DNA from 2 places in the Sphingomonas sp. SFZ2018-12 genome. Region 1 is predicted to be linked to the other one. Evidence: predicted binding sites of a transcription regulator. Region 1 holds the regulator's gene; the other holds the start of a gene.
The links. Region 1 encodes LexA, which represses DNA repair genes until DNA is damaged. Its sites were predicted from a motif close to GTTCCNCNCTTGTTCT; they were not measured.

Region 1 (7,669 bases):
TTGGCACGGTCGACCAGGTTCTCCTCCAGCGTCCGCACCGGCTTGTGCGCGGCATAGTTGCGGAAGCCGTCGAATTTCGGCTCCAGCGGCTCGAACGAGTCCGCGTCGGTCATTGCGTCGGTCGCATCGGTGCGGCCCGGCGCGAACGGCACGGTCACGTCATGACCGGCCTTCTTTGCCGCTGCCTCGACCGCCGCACAGCCGCCGAGCACGATCAGGTCGGCGATGCTGACCCGCTTGCCGCCCGCGGCCGACGCGTTGAACTCAGCCTGGATACGCTCGATCACCGCCAGCGCCTGGGCGAGCTCCGCCGGCTCGTTGACCGCCCAGTCCTTCTGCGGCGCGAGCCGGATGCGCGCACCATTTGCGCCGCCGCGCTTGTCCGAATTGCGATAGCTCGCCGCCGAGGCCCACGCGGTCTTGACCAGGCGCGAGATCGACAGCCCGCTGTCGAGCAGCTTCTGCTTGAGCGTCGCGATATCGCCCGCGTCGATCAGCGGGTGATCGACCGCCGGCACCGGGTCCTGCCAGATGCGCGGTTCGGCGGGGACTTCCGGCCCGACCAGCCGGTTGATCGGACCCATGTCGCGGTGGGTCAGCTTGTACCAGGCTTCCGCGAACGCCTTGGCGAACTGGTCCGGGTTTTCGTAGAAGCGGCGCGAGATCTTCCCATATTCCGGGTCGAAGCGCAGCGACAGGTCGGTCGTCAGCATCGTCGGCTTGTGCATCACGCCGGGCAGGTGCGCGTCGGGGATATCCGCGACCGCATCCTTGGCGACCCACTGGTGCGCGCCGGCAGGACTCTTGGTCAGCTCCCACTCATGCTCGAACAGGTTCTTGAAATAGAGGTTCGACCATTTGGTCGGCTCCTGTGTCCAGGTGACTTCCAGGCCGCTGGTAATGGTGTGCTCGGCATTGCCCTTGCCGTAGCTGTTCGCCCAGCCCAGCGCCTGGAGCTCGAGCGCCGCGCCCTCCGGCTCGGGGCCGACATATTCGCCCGGATTGGCCGCCCCGTGCGTCTTGCCAAAGGTGTGGCCACCCGCGATCAGCGCGACGGTTTCCTCGTCGTTCATCGCCATGCGGCCAAAGGTTTCGCGGATGTCGTGTGCGGCGGCGACCGGATCGGGATTGCCGTTCGGGCCCTCGGGATTCACGTAGATCAGCCCCATCTGCACCGCGCCCAGCGGGTTTTCCAGCTCGCGCTCGCCCGAATAGCGGCCGGTATCGGCCAGCCATTCGCGCTCGGGTCCCCAATAGACGTCCTCTTCCGGCTCCCACACGTCGGCGCGGCCGCCGCCGAAGCCCGCCGTCCGGAAACCCATCGATTCGAGCGCGACATTGCCGGCGAGTACCAGCAGGTCCGCCCAGCTGAGCGCCCGACCATATTTCTGTTTGACCGGCCACAACAGCATCCGCGCCTTGTCGAGATTGGCGTTGTCCGGCCAGCTGTTGAGCGGGGCGAAACGCTGCTGCCCGGCACCCGCGCCACCGCGCCCGTCACCGATGCGATAGGTACCCGCGGCGTGCCACGCCATGCGGATGAACAGCGGACCGTAATGACCGAAATCGGCCGGCCACCATTCCTGCGAATCGGTCATCAGCGCGGTGATGTCCGCCTTCACAGCGGCGAGATCCAGCGCCTTGAACTCGGCGACATAATCGAAATCCTCGCCCATCGGGTCGACGAGTGGAGAATTCTTGTTGAGGATCGAAAGATCGAGCTGGTTCGGCCACCAAAGCCGGTTGGTCATGCCGAACAGGACGGCCGCGCCGTCCATGTGATTGCCGTGGATCGGGCATTTCGATTCGACGTTCATGGCTTCTCCAATCCTGCAGTTTTGCTCTGGGAACTTGGTCTCTCTCTGCCGCGAAGGATTGCGCCGGCTTGCGGATTCGTCCAGACGTTTAATCCGGTCAGACTGATCGAAAGCGGCTGAGAAACGATCGGCGAAATCGCCCGACGCCGCTTTTCTCAGGGGTCAAACCCGCTAGAGCACGTGGCGATGAACGCCGCTCCTCCAAATCCCGCGCCGCTGGCCGTTGCCGAAGCCCAGCGCCGCCTGCTCGCACTCGCCGGACCGACGCCCGTCGAACACGCCGCCCTGCACGCCGCGGCCGGGCGCTGGGCCGCCGCCCCGGTGCAGGCCGCGCGCACCCAGCCGGCGAGCGACCTGGCGATGATGGACGGTTATGCGTTGCGCTTCGCCGATCTGGGGGCACCGCTCCGGATCGTCGGGGAAAGCGCGGCAGGCGCGCCCTTCACGGGGCAGGTCCGCATCGGTCAGGCGGTGCGGATCTTCACCGGCGCGCCCGTGCCCGCCGGGGCGGACACGGTGCTGGTGCAGGAGGAGGCGCTGCGCGAGCGTGACCGGCTCAAGCTCAGCGGCGAAGGTCCGGCTGCCATCGGCGCGAACATCCGGCCGCGCGGGCTGGACTTCGTCGCGGGCGCGCCGCTGATCGCGGCGGGCGCGCAATTGACCCCACCGTGTATCGCGCTCGCCGCGATCGCGGGTCACGCCACCCTGCCCGTCCATCGCCGGCTGCGCGTCGCGATCGCGGCGACCGGCAATGAACTGGTGCGGCCCGGCGATCCGATCGGCCCGGCGCAGCTGCCCGAAAGCAACGGGGTGATGCTTGCCGCGATGCTGGCCAACCTGCCCGTCGACCTGATCGACCTCGGCATCCTGCCCGATGATCTCGATACGCTGACCGCGGCGTTCGGCACGGTCGACGCCGACCTGCTCGTCACCAGCGGCGGCGCGTCGGTCGGCGACCATGACCTGGTCCGCCCGGCGCTGGCGGCGGCGGGTGTCACGCTCGATTTCTGGCGGATCGCGATGCGGCCGGGCAAGCCGTTGATGGCCGGCACGCGCGGCGCGATGGTGGCGATCGGCCTGCCCGGCAATCCGGTTTCCGCATTCGTCACCGCGACGCTGTTCGTCCTGCCGCTGATCCGGGCACGGCTGGGCGCGCGCGATCCGTTCCCGGCGATGACGACCGCGATGCTGGGGGTCGCCCTGCCTCCCAACGGGCCACGCGCGGACTATCGACGCGCAATGCGCGTCAACGGCATTGTGGTCGAGCCGGCGCGACAGGACAGCTCGATGCTCCACGCGCTCGCCGACGCGGACTGCCTGATCGTGCGCGCGCCCGACGCTCCGGCCGCTGCGCCCGGCGACTCGGTGGAAATCCTGCCGCTCGCGCCCGCGGGTGCTTGACAGCGTTCCCCGCGTTTCCTAAAAGTTCCGGGTCTGTTCCGACGGAGAACCCCGATGCTCACGCGCAAGCAGCATGAACTGATCTGTTTCATCTCGGATCGCCTCGCCGAAACCGGGGTGTCGCCGTCGTTCGAGGAGATGAAGGAGGCGCTCGACCTCAAGTCGAAGTCGGGCGTGCACCGGCTGATCAGCGCGCTGGAGGAACGCCATTTCATCCGCCGCCTGCCCAATCGCGCCCGCGCGCTCGAAGTGCTGCGGATGCCCGAGCGACCGGAAGCCAAGAAGGGCAAGGGCGCGGCCGCCACGGGTACCCCGCCGAGCCAGGCACCGCAGCGGCCAGCCCCCGCCAACGACGTGATCGAAATTCCCCTCCACGGCCGGATCGCGGCCGGCGTGCCGATCGAGGCGATGGAGGGGCAGCAGATGCTGCCGGTGCCCGCCGCGTTGCTGGGCGCGGGCGATCATTATGCGCTCGAAGTCGCGGGCGATTCGATGGTCGAGGCCGGCATCCTCGATGGCGACTATGCGCTGGTGCGTCGGACCGAGACCGCGCGCGACGGTGAGATCGTCGTGGCGTTGATCGACGAGAATGAGGCCACGCTCAAATATTTCCGTCGCGAGGGCGCGATGATCCGGCTCGATCCGGCCAATCGCAGCTACGATCCGCAACGTTACCGTCCCGACCAGGTGCGCGTACAGGGGCGGCTTGCCGGGTTGCTGCGTCGCTACTGACCGGAAGAACGCCGAGGGCGTGAGGTCACGCGCGGCCGTTGCACCGTTGCAGGGTCGAGCCAGGGATGGCGATCGCCGGGCCGGCGCACCGTCGTCACCCGGCCCGCGCCGAACGCGATCGCGACCCCGCCGGTTCGCGCCAGTGTCCCGCGATCCAGCTTCAGCCAGCGCGGCGTGCAGCGACGCGGCAACCGGCGCTCGCTGACGATGATGTCGACATCGCGACACAGCCGGACGATCTCGGCGATGGGCACGAGATAGCTGCTGCGCGTCGCGGCGATCCGCCAGCGTCGTTCGCCTTCGCGATGCTCCACCACACACAGGTCGCGGTTGCATCGCGCGGCGGGATGGGTATCGAGCGCATCCGCCGCGCCGTCGACGCCGCTCGCCTCACCCAGGATCGAGCGGACATAGTCGCCTGATCGCGCGCGCAGCAGCGCCAGGCCGCCGTCATCCGTGCGCAGCGCCAGATGGCGGCCGTCGCCGGTCACGACCAGATCGGGCGGCGGCGTCCCCAACGCCCATACCGCGCCGATCAACAGCGGCACGGCCCCCCAGCGTCGCCAGCGGGTCCGCCACAGCATCAGCCACAACCCGCCGGCGATCATCGCGGCAAAGGCCCCGGCGGGCATCGACGGCAGCGTCGCGATCGCGCCGGGCGCATTGGCGGTGGCGTGCGCGATCGCGAGCAACAGGTCGAGCGCGACGCCCGCGATCCACCAGAAGGGCGCGCCCAGGCCGATCGTGTCGGCGATCAGCGCCATCGCCTCGACCGGCATGATGACGAACGTCGTCATCGGGATGGCGATGATATTGGCGAGCGCGCCGTACAGCCCGGACTTGTGGAAATGGAACAGTGCGATCGGCGTCAGCGCCGCCTCTACGGCCAACCCGGTCAGCAGCGTCGTGCCGAGCGCACGGACCAACCGGCGCGCGCCGCTCTCCTCGCGCCGCGCGAACCAGCCCTGGACGCGCGGATGCTCGTGCAACGCGACGATCGCGGTGACGGCGGCGAAGCTGAGCTGGAAACTCGGGCCGACCAGCGTTTCGGGAAAGATGAGGAGCACGATCGTCGCGCCCGCCGCGATCAGCCGCAGCGTGATCGCCTCCCGCCCGATCGCCAAGGCGGCGAGCACCAGCAGGGCGGCGATGCACGACCGCACCGTCGGCACCTCCGCGCCCGTCAGCCAGGTATAGCCGATTGCCGCCAGCCCCGCCGTGCCCGCCGCCACGACCGGCAAGCGCACGCGCAACGCGAGCCACGGGCTGAGCGCGAGCAGGCGGAGCATGACGAGCATCGTCGCGCCCACCACCGCGGTCACGTGAAGGCCGCTGACGGACAGCAGGTGCGCCAGGCCCGACCGCCGCATCGCCTCGGCATCGTCGTCGGCGATGCCGCCTTCGTCCCCGGTGGCGAGCGCCGCGGCAATGCCGCCGCCGCTGCCCGGCAGCCGGCTGCGGATATGCGCCGACAGTCGATCGCGAAGCGGCGCACCCGCGTCCGCGCCGGGGGTGACGAGCGCCACGCGCCCCAATGCCCGCCCGGTCGCGCCCAATCCCTCGAACCAGGCGACGCGCGCAAAATCATAGCCTCCGGGCACTCCGGCGGGGGGCGGCGGCACCAGCCGTGCGCGCAGGCGGACCCGCGCGCCGCGTCGCACATCGGCGGGCAAATCCGTGTCGGCCACGTTGACGCGAAGGCGCGGCGGCAGGCCCGACCCCGGCAGCGTCGCGATGCGCAGTCGGACGATCTCGCGCGCGGGCAGCGGCTCCACCCGATCGACCCGGCCATCGATCGTCACCACCGAAGGTCGCGCCAGCACGGGCGCGGCGACGTGGTCGGCCCGCCACCCCATCAGCGCGCACCCGACCAGTGCGGCGACTGCCCCCGCTGCCAGCACGCGCGGTGCCCGCCCGCCCCCACCCCATGCGATCGCAACCAGGGCAAGCGCGGCCATCAGCCCGCCAAAGCCCCACCAGGCGATCGGGTCAGGCAGCAGGAACCAGGCCGAGATGCCGCCGCCGAGCGCCACGGGCAGCCACAGGGGCAGTTGCCCGCGCTCGGCCTCCAGCCGTGCCTCCAGTCCGTTCAAGCGGCGTCGAGTCCACCCGCCGCCGCCGATTTGAAGCGGCGCGGGGGCCATGCTAGGGGCGGTCGCGGCTATCCTGGCCATCGATTATCCAGCTTGGGAGTATGCGCGTTTGAGCGCAACCGAAGATACCGGCCGCCCGGCCGGCACCACCGCATCCACCACGGACATCGTCACGCGCTTCGCGCCGTCCCCGACCGGGTTCCTGCACATCGGCGGCGCGCGCACTGCGCTGTTCAACTGGCTCTTTGCCCGCCACCATGGCGGCCGCTTCCTGCTGCGGATCGAGGATACCGACCGGGCACGCTCGACGCAGCCGGCGATCGACGCGATCCTCGACGGGATGCGCTGGCTCGGGCTCGACTGGGACGGCGATCCGGTCTTTCAGTTCGCCCGTGCCGCGCGCCATGCGGAGGTGGCGCACCAGATGCTGGCCGCCGGCACCGCCTATCGCTGCTACGCGACGCCCGAGGAACTCGCCGAACTGCGCGAGGCCCAGCGCGCGGCGGGTCAGCCAATCCGCTACGACGGCCGCTGGCGCGACCGCGATCCCGCCGACGCCCCTGCGGGCGCGCCGTTCGTCGTCCGGCTGAAGGCCGATCACGACGGCGCGACGACGATCGCCGACCGGGTTCAGGGCGACGTCACGGTCCAGAATGCCGAGATCGACGATTTCGTCCTGCTGCGGTCGGACGGCACGCCGACCTATATGCTGGCGGTCGTGGTCGACGATCATGACATGGGCGTCACGCACGTCATCCGCGGCGACGATCACCTGAACAACGCTTTCCGCCAGCTCGGCGTAATTCGCGCGATGGGATGGCCGGAGCCGGTCTATGCGCACGTCCCGCTGATCCATGGCGCGGACGGCGCCAAGCTGTCGAAGCGCCACGGTGCGCTGGGGGTCGAGGCCTATCGCGACGAAATGGGCATGCTGCCGGAGGCGCTTTGCAATTATCTGCTGCGCCTCGGCTGGGGTCACGGGGACGAGGAGATCATCGACCGGGCCCGCGCGGTCGAACTGTTCGATCTCGCCAATGTCGGGCGATCGCCCAGCCGGTTCGACCTCAAGAAGCTGGAGAACCTGAACGGTCACTATATCCGCGCCGCCGACGATGCACGGCTGGCGGACCTGGTCGAGGCGCGCCTGCCCGCGCCGCTGGCCGCCGCGCAACGCGACCTGCTGGTGCGCACGATGCCGGTGCTGAAGCCGCGCGCGACCAATCTCGACGAGCTGGCCGACGGCGCGGCGTTCCTGTTCCGCACGCGTCCGCTGGCGATCGACGCCGACGCCGCGCCGCTGCTGGCCGGCGATGCCGCGATCTTGCTCGCATCTGCACATGCGGCGCTTGACGCGCTCGCCACGTGGGATACGGAGACGACCGAGGCCGCGATCCGCGCCGTCGCCGAGCAGGCACAGGTCAAGCTGGGCGCGGTGGCCCAGCCGCTGCGCGCGGCGCTCACCGGGCGGCGGACCTCGCCGCCGATCTTCGACGTGCTGGTCCTGCTGGGCCGCACGGAAAGCCTTGGCCGGATCGCCGATCAGATGGCGGCCCCGGCCAGCCGTTAGTTTGAAAGGATGATGCGATATGGGTGACACTGCGAAGCTGCAGGTTCCGGGCAAGGACG
Region 2 (7,669 bases), 750 kb from region 1:
CGCACAGGCGCTGACGTCCAGGCCCAATGCCTCCAGCCGCCCGTCCGCATTGACGCGCACCGCCACCTTCACCCGGCTGCCGCACACCGACGACCTGTTCTCCGCCACCGCCATCGCGTCCGCAAGCGGCGCATGGTGCGGGATCGACGCGGCCAGGCGCAGGATGCGCGCATTATAGAGCGGCGCGCTCATTTCGGCCGCGTCCGGTTGGCGGCGGTCGCGTCGTCCGCGCCGGCCGCATTATCGAACAGCGGCTCGCCCCGGCGGCGGCGATCGACCAGGTCGGCGATCGACGCGCTGGTCGAATTGAGCAGCGGATAGGTCTGCGACGTCACCATCCATTGCGGCCGCCCGGCCGGCCCGCCGCCCAGCGTGTCATAGACCAGCACGACCAGCAGGAAGCCCAGGCTGGCCAGCACCAGGCCCTTCAAGGCCCCAAAGCCGAAGCCCAGGCCCCGGTCGATCGGTCCCAGCACCGACGTGCGCGTGCGCCGGCCGACCGCGTTGGCGACCATCCGCCCGCCGAAATAGGTTCCCCCCGCCAGGATCGCGAAGGCGAGCACCGCCGCGCCCGACGCGGTGCCGACCCCGCCGACCAGCAGTTCGGTCAGCGGTGCGTGCGCGACCTTGAGCGCAAACACCACGAAGATCCACGCCATCAGCGACAGCACTTCGGTGACGAAGCCGCGCCACAGGCCCAGCACCGCCGCGCCCCCGACTGCGATCAGCACGATGATGTCGAGCGCGGTCAGGTCCATGCGAGCCCAAAAATCCATTCATGCGGGATCGGCGGACGATCCGCCGTGCGTTCGACGGCTAGCCGCGTCCGAGCATATGGTCAACGAATTGGCGCAGCGTGCGGAAGCCGGCGAGCTCAATGCCGGTGCCCTCGCGCTGCTGGCTGGCGGGCGCCATCGCGCGGCCGAAGCCCAGCTTGGCGGCTTCCTTCATCCGCAGCGCCCCGTGCGCGACCGGGCGGATCTCGCCCGACAGCGCGACTTCGCCGAATGCGATCATGTCCGACGCGACCGGCCGTTCGGCGAGCGCGGAGACCAGCGCCGCCGCCACCGCCAGATCGGCGGCGGGGTCCTGCACGCGATAGCCGCCGGCGATGTTGAGATAGACTTCGGCGGTCGAAAAGCTGAGGCCGCAGCGCGCCTCCAGCACCGCCAGCACCATCGCCAGCCGGCCGCTGTCCCAGCCGACCACCGCGCGGCGCGGCGTCGCCCCGCTCGCCAGCCGCACGGTCAGCGCCTGCACCTCGACCAGCACCGGCCGCGTTCCTTCCAGCGCGGGGAACACCACCGCGCCGGTGACGCTTTCGTCGCGGCTGGTCAGGAACAAGCTGGACGGGTTGCCGACTTCCGCCAGCCCGCCGGTGTCCATCGCGAATACGCCAATCTCGTCGGTGCCGCCGAACCGGTTCTTGACCGCGCGCAGGATGCGATATTGGTGGCTGCGCTCGCCCTCGAACGCCAGCACGGTGTCGACCATATGCTCCAGCACGCGCGGTCCCGCGATGCTGCCGTCCTTGGTGACATGCCCGACCAGCACGACGGCAGTGCCCTGTTCCTTGGCGAAGCGGAGCAGCTCGCCCGCGCTCGCCCGCACCTGACTGACCGTCCCCGGCGCGCCCTCGATCAGGTCGCTGTGCATCGTCTGGATTGAATCGATGATGAGCAGGTCGGGTGCCACTCCCTGCCCCACCGTCGTCAGGATGTCGCGCACCGATGTCGCCGCCGCCAGTTGCACCGGCGCATTGCCCAGCCCCAGCCGCCGCGCGCGCAGCCGCACCTGGTCGGCGGCTTCCTCGCCCGAGACATAGGCGACGCGCTTGCCCGCCAGCGCCAGCTTCGCCGCCGCCTGCAACAGCAGGGTCGACTTGCCGATCCCCGGATCACCGCCGATCAGCGTCGCCGATCCCTCGACAAAGCCACCCCCCAGCGCACGGTCAAGCTCGGCAATTCCCGTCGCCATCCGCTCGGGCAGCGGCACGTCGGTGTCTAGCCCCGACATCAGGATCGCGCGCCCGCCCGATTGCAGATTGTGCCGCGCCTGGAACGGCGTCACCACCGCACCGGCATCCTCGACCAGCGTGTTCCACGCCCCGCAATCCGCGCACTGGCCCTGCCACTGCGACGTCGCGGAACCGCATTGCTGACAGACATAACGCTTGCGGGGCTTTGCCATCCGATGAGTTTAGGACGGGTGGAACAAAAAGGGAATAGCCGAAGCGGCGTTCGGTTCGTTGGCGCTCGGGGATTTGTTCACGCGAAGGCGCGAAGGCGCAGAGGACGCGGAGGGGAATTGACGTGTTGGCCCGTCCCGCCCCGATTGCAGGAGAGGGACAGCCGCTGCTCGGCGAAACCGCTCTGCGTCCTTCGCGTCTCTGCGTGAAAAACACCTAATCTTCGCGCCTTCGCGCCTTCGCGCGATTACCCTTTTTGAGACCTCACCCCGCGCTCAACTCGCTCCCGCGCTTCAGCGCGCGTCCCCCGTCTTCCTGCTCGACCAGATAGGCCGGATTGTCCTTCGTCCCGTTCTTGACGATCTTGCTGCCCTTGATCGTGCGCTGGACGCGGCGGTCGAAGCGTTCGGCCACCTTGCCCTTCGCCGTGCCGCTGCCCCAGTGCCACGTCACCGCCTGACCCTTTTTGAAGCTGTTCGCCATCTTCGCGCTCCCGTGCTGACGGCGTGACAACCCGCACCGCCTGTGCGCGTTCCGTTGGCAAGCCGCGCGGCGACGGCTATGCGCTCGCCGATGCAGCCCTCCGACATCCGCGTCGCGATCTTCAGCGGGAACTACAACTATGTCCGCGACGGCGCGAACCAGGCGTTGAACAAGCTTGCGCGCCACCTGCTCGATGCCGGCGTCACCCTGCGCGTCTATTCGCCGACGGTCGCACGTCCCGCGTTCGAGCCGACCGGCGACCTGGTCGACGTGCCCGCGCTCGCGCTGCCGCTCGGGCGCGACGAATATCGCCTGGGGCTTGGCCTGTCGGGCGGGGTCAGGCGCGACCTTGCTGCCTTTGCTCCCAACCTCGTCCACGTCGCCGCACCCGAAATCACCGGCCACCGCGCGGTCAGCTGGGCGCGGCGCAACGGCATCGCGACGGTCGCCTCACTCCACACCCGGTTCGAAACCTATGCGCGCTATTACCGCCTGGGCATGCTCGAGCCGCTGATGATCGGGCTGTCGAAGCGCTTCTACAACCGCGTCGATCGCGTGCTGGTGCCCAGCCCCAGCATGGGCGAGGTGCTGCGCGGCTGGGGGGTGACGACGCCGATTTCGATCTGGTCGCGCGGCATCGACCATGCGCGCTTCAACCCCGCCCGCCGCGACCTCGCGTGGCGGCGATCGCTAGGCATCGGCGATGAGGACGTCGCGGTCAGCTTTCTCGGCCGGCTGGTACTCGAAAAGGGGCTGGGCATCTTTGCCGACGTGATCGCGGAGCTGAAACGGCGCGGCGTGCCGCACAAGGTGCTGGTGATCGGCGACGGCCCGGCACGCGGCTGGTTCACCGAACGCGTGCCCGAGGCGATCTTCACCGGCTTCCAGTCGGGCGACGATCTCGGCCGCGCGGTTGCCGGCATGGACGTGTTCTTCATGCCCAGCGTCACCGAAACCTTCGGCAATGTGACGACCGAGGCGATGGCGGCGGGCGTCGCAGTCGTCGCCGCCCGCGCGACCGGCGCGGTCGATCTGGTGCAGCAGGGCGTCACCGGCTTTCTGGTGCCCCCGACCGATATCCGCGCCTATGCCGATGCGATCCAGCAGCTGGTCGAGGACCCCGCGCTCCGCCGCTCGGCGGGCGAGGCCGGCCACCGCGCCGCGCAGCGCTATGTCTGGGAAAGCGCCAACCAGGCGGCGCTGGAGGCGTATCTGGAGGTGCTGGCGCCGCAACAATCGGTTGACTGCCGCGCCTGAACACCGTGCCGGCATCGAGTGTATTGCCAATATAAGGCACCTGCGTTAATCCCTCGACATGCGCATTTTCAATCTGTCGTGGAGCCTCCGTTCCGTCTTGCGTGGCATTTCGGCGCTGTCGGTTCTGGCTGCCGGTGCCGCACTCGCACAGGATTATCGGCCGGCGTTCCACCCGGACACGCTGAAGGGGCCGCCCGCCGGCGCACCGAACGAGGTGCTCACGCTCGGCTCTCCGCATCTGTCCGGCGCACCGGATTTCTTCACGCCGTCGATGCTCGATCCGCTGCTCGATCGCCTGGCGGCATGGCGTCCCACCGCGATCGCAACAGAGGATCTGTCGGGCCTGCAATGCGACGCGCTGCGCCGCTATCCCGCGCGCTATGCCGCCACCGTCGACGATTATTGCCCGAACGTCACCGCCGCCGCCCGCGCGACCGGGCTCGACGTGCCCGCGGCAAATGCGGAGGCCGAGCGCCTGCTCGCCGCGTGGCCGGCCGCGCCGGGTGCGGCCGACCGGCGGCGCCTGGCTGCGGTGTTTCTGGCGGCGGGCGAGCGTCATTCGGCGCTGGTGCAATGGCTGCGCCTGCCGGAGCAGGAGCGGCGCGCCGGCGACGGTCTGGACGATGCGCTGGTGAACGAACTTGCCGCGCTGGCCCGGCGGCGCAACGAATCGGTCCTGATCGGCGCGACTCTGGCGGCACGGCTCGGACTGGAACGCGTGTGGAGCGTCGACGACCATAGCGCGGATGCGCCCGACAGCGCGGATCCCGCCGAGCGCCAGGCTGCGGGCGAGGCGATCATGCGCGCCTGGGACAACCCCGACACCCGCGCGCGTCAGGCGGAGGACGAGCGGCTCAATGCCGGCCTTGCGCAGCCCGATGGCGTGCTGGCCATGTACCGCGCCTATAATGCGCCCACCTATCCCGACCGCGCCTATCGCTCCGATTTCGGCGCGGCGCTGGTCGAGCCGTCCCCCCAGCAGTTCGGCCGCGGCTATGTCGGCTATTGGGAAACGCGCAACCTGCGGATGGTCGCCAATCTCCGCGACGTGTTGGGCCGCCAGCCGGGCACGCGGCTGCTCGCGATCGTCGGCGCATCGCACAAGGGCTATTACGAGGCGTATCTCAACCAGATGCACGACGTGCGGCTGGTCGATGCCGGGGTCGTCCTGCGCTGACGCGGCCGACCGGTCGAGGTCGGGCCATGCCCGGTCAATCGTCCGAACCGGCCTCCTCTGCCCATTGGAACACCGCCTCCAGCGGCTTGTCGAACACGCGCGCGATGCGGAACGCGGTTTCCAGCGTCGGGGAATAGCGCCCCTGCTCGATCGCCGCGATCGTCTGGCGGGTCAACCCGACCTGCTGCCCCAGGTCCGCCTGGGTCATCTCGCCCGCCAGGAAGCGCAGCGTACGGATGTCGTTGCGGATCGGTGGCCGGGCCATCAGCTGCGCCGATAGCCGATGATCTCCGCCGCGCAGCGGACCAGTTCGGCCACCACCAGCGCGCCGAGCAGCGCGTTGAGCACGCCGATCAGGCTGTTGCCCAGATGCGCGCTGATCCCCGCCGCCAGCATCGCCAAGATCAGCACGGGATAGGCGATCGACGCCGCGCGCGTCGAAATCATCCGGTCGCGCTCGTCGGCGGGCGCCGTCGCCTCGTCGCGGCCACGCAGCGCGACGATGGTCGTCGCGATGATCGAATACAGCGTCGCGATGATCACTGCGCCGATCAACAGGACGATGCTGTGGATTCTCAGCACTGCCGGACCGGCATGGCTGCCGATCAGGCCACCGAAATAGATGGTGGCGAGCAGCAACACCGCGCCCAGCGTGATCCACGCGATCTTTTCCCGGAACGGCATGTCCTGCTCCCCCCACAATCCTGGCTATGTGTAGGGGCGATGTATGCCAAACCCGACGTTATGTCAACTTTAGATAACATCATGCATAGATTGTTTGACTCGCTGGCGGGAGCTTGCCAGTCACCGGGCATAGGCAGGCATCGTGTCACGCCCTATCTTGGGCATCATGCCCGACCTGTTCGCCGACGATCCCCCGCCCTCCGCGCAGGACATCCCAGCCCCCGACGCGCCGCTTGCCGACCGGCTCCGTCCCCGCACGCTGGGCGAGGTCGTCGGGCAGGATCACCTGACCGGCGCGGACGGCGCGATCGGGCGGATGGTGGCGGCGGGCAAGCTGTCCAGCATGATCCTGTGGGGGCCGCCGGGCACCGGCAAGACGACGATCGCGCGGCTGCTCGCCGCCGCGGTCGGCCTGCGCTACGCCCAGATTTCGGCGGTCTTCTCCGGCGTCGCCGACCTCAAGAAAGTGTTCGCCGAAGCACGCGACCATGCGCGGATCGGCCAGCGTACGCTGCTGTTCGTGGATGAAATCCACCGCTTCAACCGCGCGCAGCAGGACGGTTTCCTGCCTTATGTCGAGGACGGCACCGTCATCCTGGTCGGCGCGACGACCGAGAATCCCTCGTTCGAATTGAACGCCGCATTGCTCAGCCGCGCACAGGTGCTCATCCTGCGCCGGCTGGACGCGGAGGCACTCGCCACGCTGATCGCACGCGCGGAGGGGGAGACCGGCCGCGCGCTGCCGTTGACCGAGGATGCCCGCGCCGCGCTGATCGCCAGCGCCGATGGCGACGGCCGCTTCCTGCTCAACCAGGTCGAGACGCTGTTCTCGGTCGAGATCGCGGAACCGCTCGACCCGGCCGCCTTGTCGGCGCTGCTCCACCGGCGAATGCCGGTCTATGACAAGGACCGCGAGGGGCATTACAACCTCATCTCCGCGCTGCATAAGTCACTACGCGGATCGGATCCGGACGCCGCGCTCTACTATCTCGCGCGGATGCTCACCGCGGGCGAGGAGCCCCTCTACGTGCTGCGCCGGCTGACGCGTTTCGCCAGCGAGGATATCGGCCTGGCCGATCCGCAGGCGCTGGTCCAATGCCTCGCCGCCAAGGACGCCTATGATTTCCTCGGCTTGCCCGAAGGCGAACTCGCGATCGTCCAGGCGTGCCTCTATTGCGCCACCGCCCCCAAATCCAACGCGGCCTATCGCGCACAGAAGGCCGCGTGGAAATCGGCGAAGGCGACCGGATCGCTGATGCCGCCCGCAAACATCCTCAACGCGCCGACCCGGCTGATGAAGGACATCGGCTACGGCGCGGGCTATGCCTATGACCATGACGCGCCCGACGGCTTTTCGGGGGCGGATTACTGGCCCGACGGCATGGGTGCCGAAAGCTATTACATCCCGACCGATCGCGGTTATGAGAAGCGCGTGGCCGAACGGCTGGCCTGGTGGGGAGAACGACGGGGTGCGACGCGCGATTAGCCTGGGGTTGATGCTGGCGGCCGTGCCCGCGGCCGCGCAACAGGTTTCGACCCCGCCGACGTCTTCCGCCCATCATCGTGCCATTGCCGCCGGCTACAAGGCGCTGGCGCTGTGCGAGGGCGTGATCGCCGCCGGACGCAGCGAGGCAGCGGTCGCCGCGCTCGAACTGACCGGCATCTATCCCGAATATGAGGCGATGGTCGCAAAGCTTCCCGCGCGCATCGACCGGCCGGCGCGCCGCGTGAGCGTCGTCTTCGATCTGGCACTGAAGCCGCGCGTCGCTGCCTGGTCGCCGCGCTTCGGCTGCATGCTCGCGCCTATCGGCGGCGAACGGATTCCCCTGGCCGGCGAACCAGGCAACGAGCCGCTGCCTGCGCCTGCCGATCCCCGCCCC

Region 2: a site for LexA is predicted at 2,211-2,226, ahead of radA (DNA repair protein RadA). Genes of this name have one in related genera too.

Annotation. Positions count from the first base shown of each region.
Region 1 is NZ_WTFM01000001.1:868,789-876,457, reverse strand. Features, by position in the region: gene katG (catalase/peroxidase HPI) at 1-1,817, opposite strand, end outside; gene GO308_RS04050 (molybdopterin molybdotransferase MoeA) at 2,004-3,218, shown strand; gene lexA (transcriptional repressor LexA) at 3,273-3,950, shown strand; gene GO308_RS04040 (ComEC/Rec2 family competence protein) at 3,944-6,094, opposite strand; gene gltX (glutamate--tRNA ligase) at 6,153-7,610, shown strand; gene GO308_RS04030 (citrate synthase) at 7,630-7,669, shown strand, end outside.
Region 2 is NZ_WTFM01000001.1:1,622,305-1,629,973, forward strand. Features, by position in the region: gene GO308_RS07555 (iron-sulfur cluster assembly scaffold protein) at 1-192, opposite strand, end outside; gene GO308_RS07560 (CvpA family protein) at 189-758, opposite strand; gene radA (DNA repair protein RadA) at 817-2,190, opposite strand; gene GO308_RS07570 (DUF2945 domain-containing protein) at 2,453-2,671, opposite strand; gene GO308_RS07575 (glycosyltransferase family 1 protein) at 2,762-3,928, shown strand; gene GO308_RS07580 (DUF5694 domain-containing protein) at 3,987-5,105, shown strand; gene GO308_RS07585 (helix-turn-helix transcriptional regulator) at 5,140-5,370, opposite strand; gene GO308_RS07590 (hypothetical protein) at 5,370-5,789, opposite strand; gene GO308_RS07595 (replication-associated recombination protein A) at 5,956-7,275, shown strand; gene GO308_RS07600 (serine hydrolase) at 7,259-7,669, shown strand, end outside.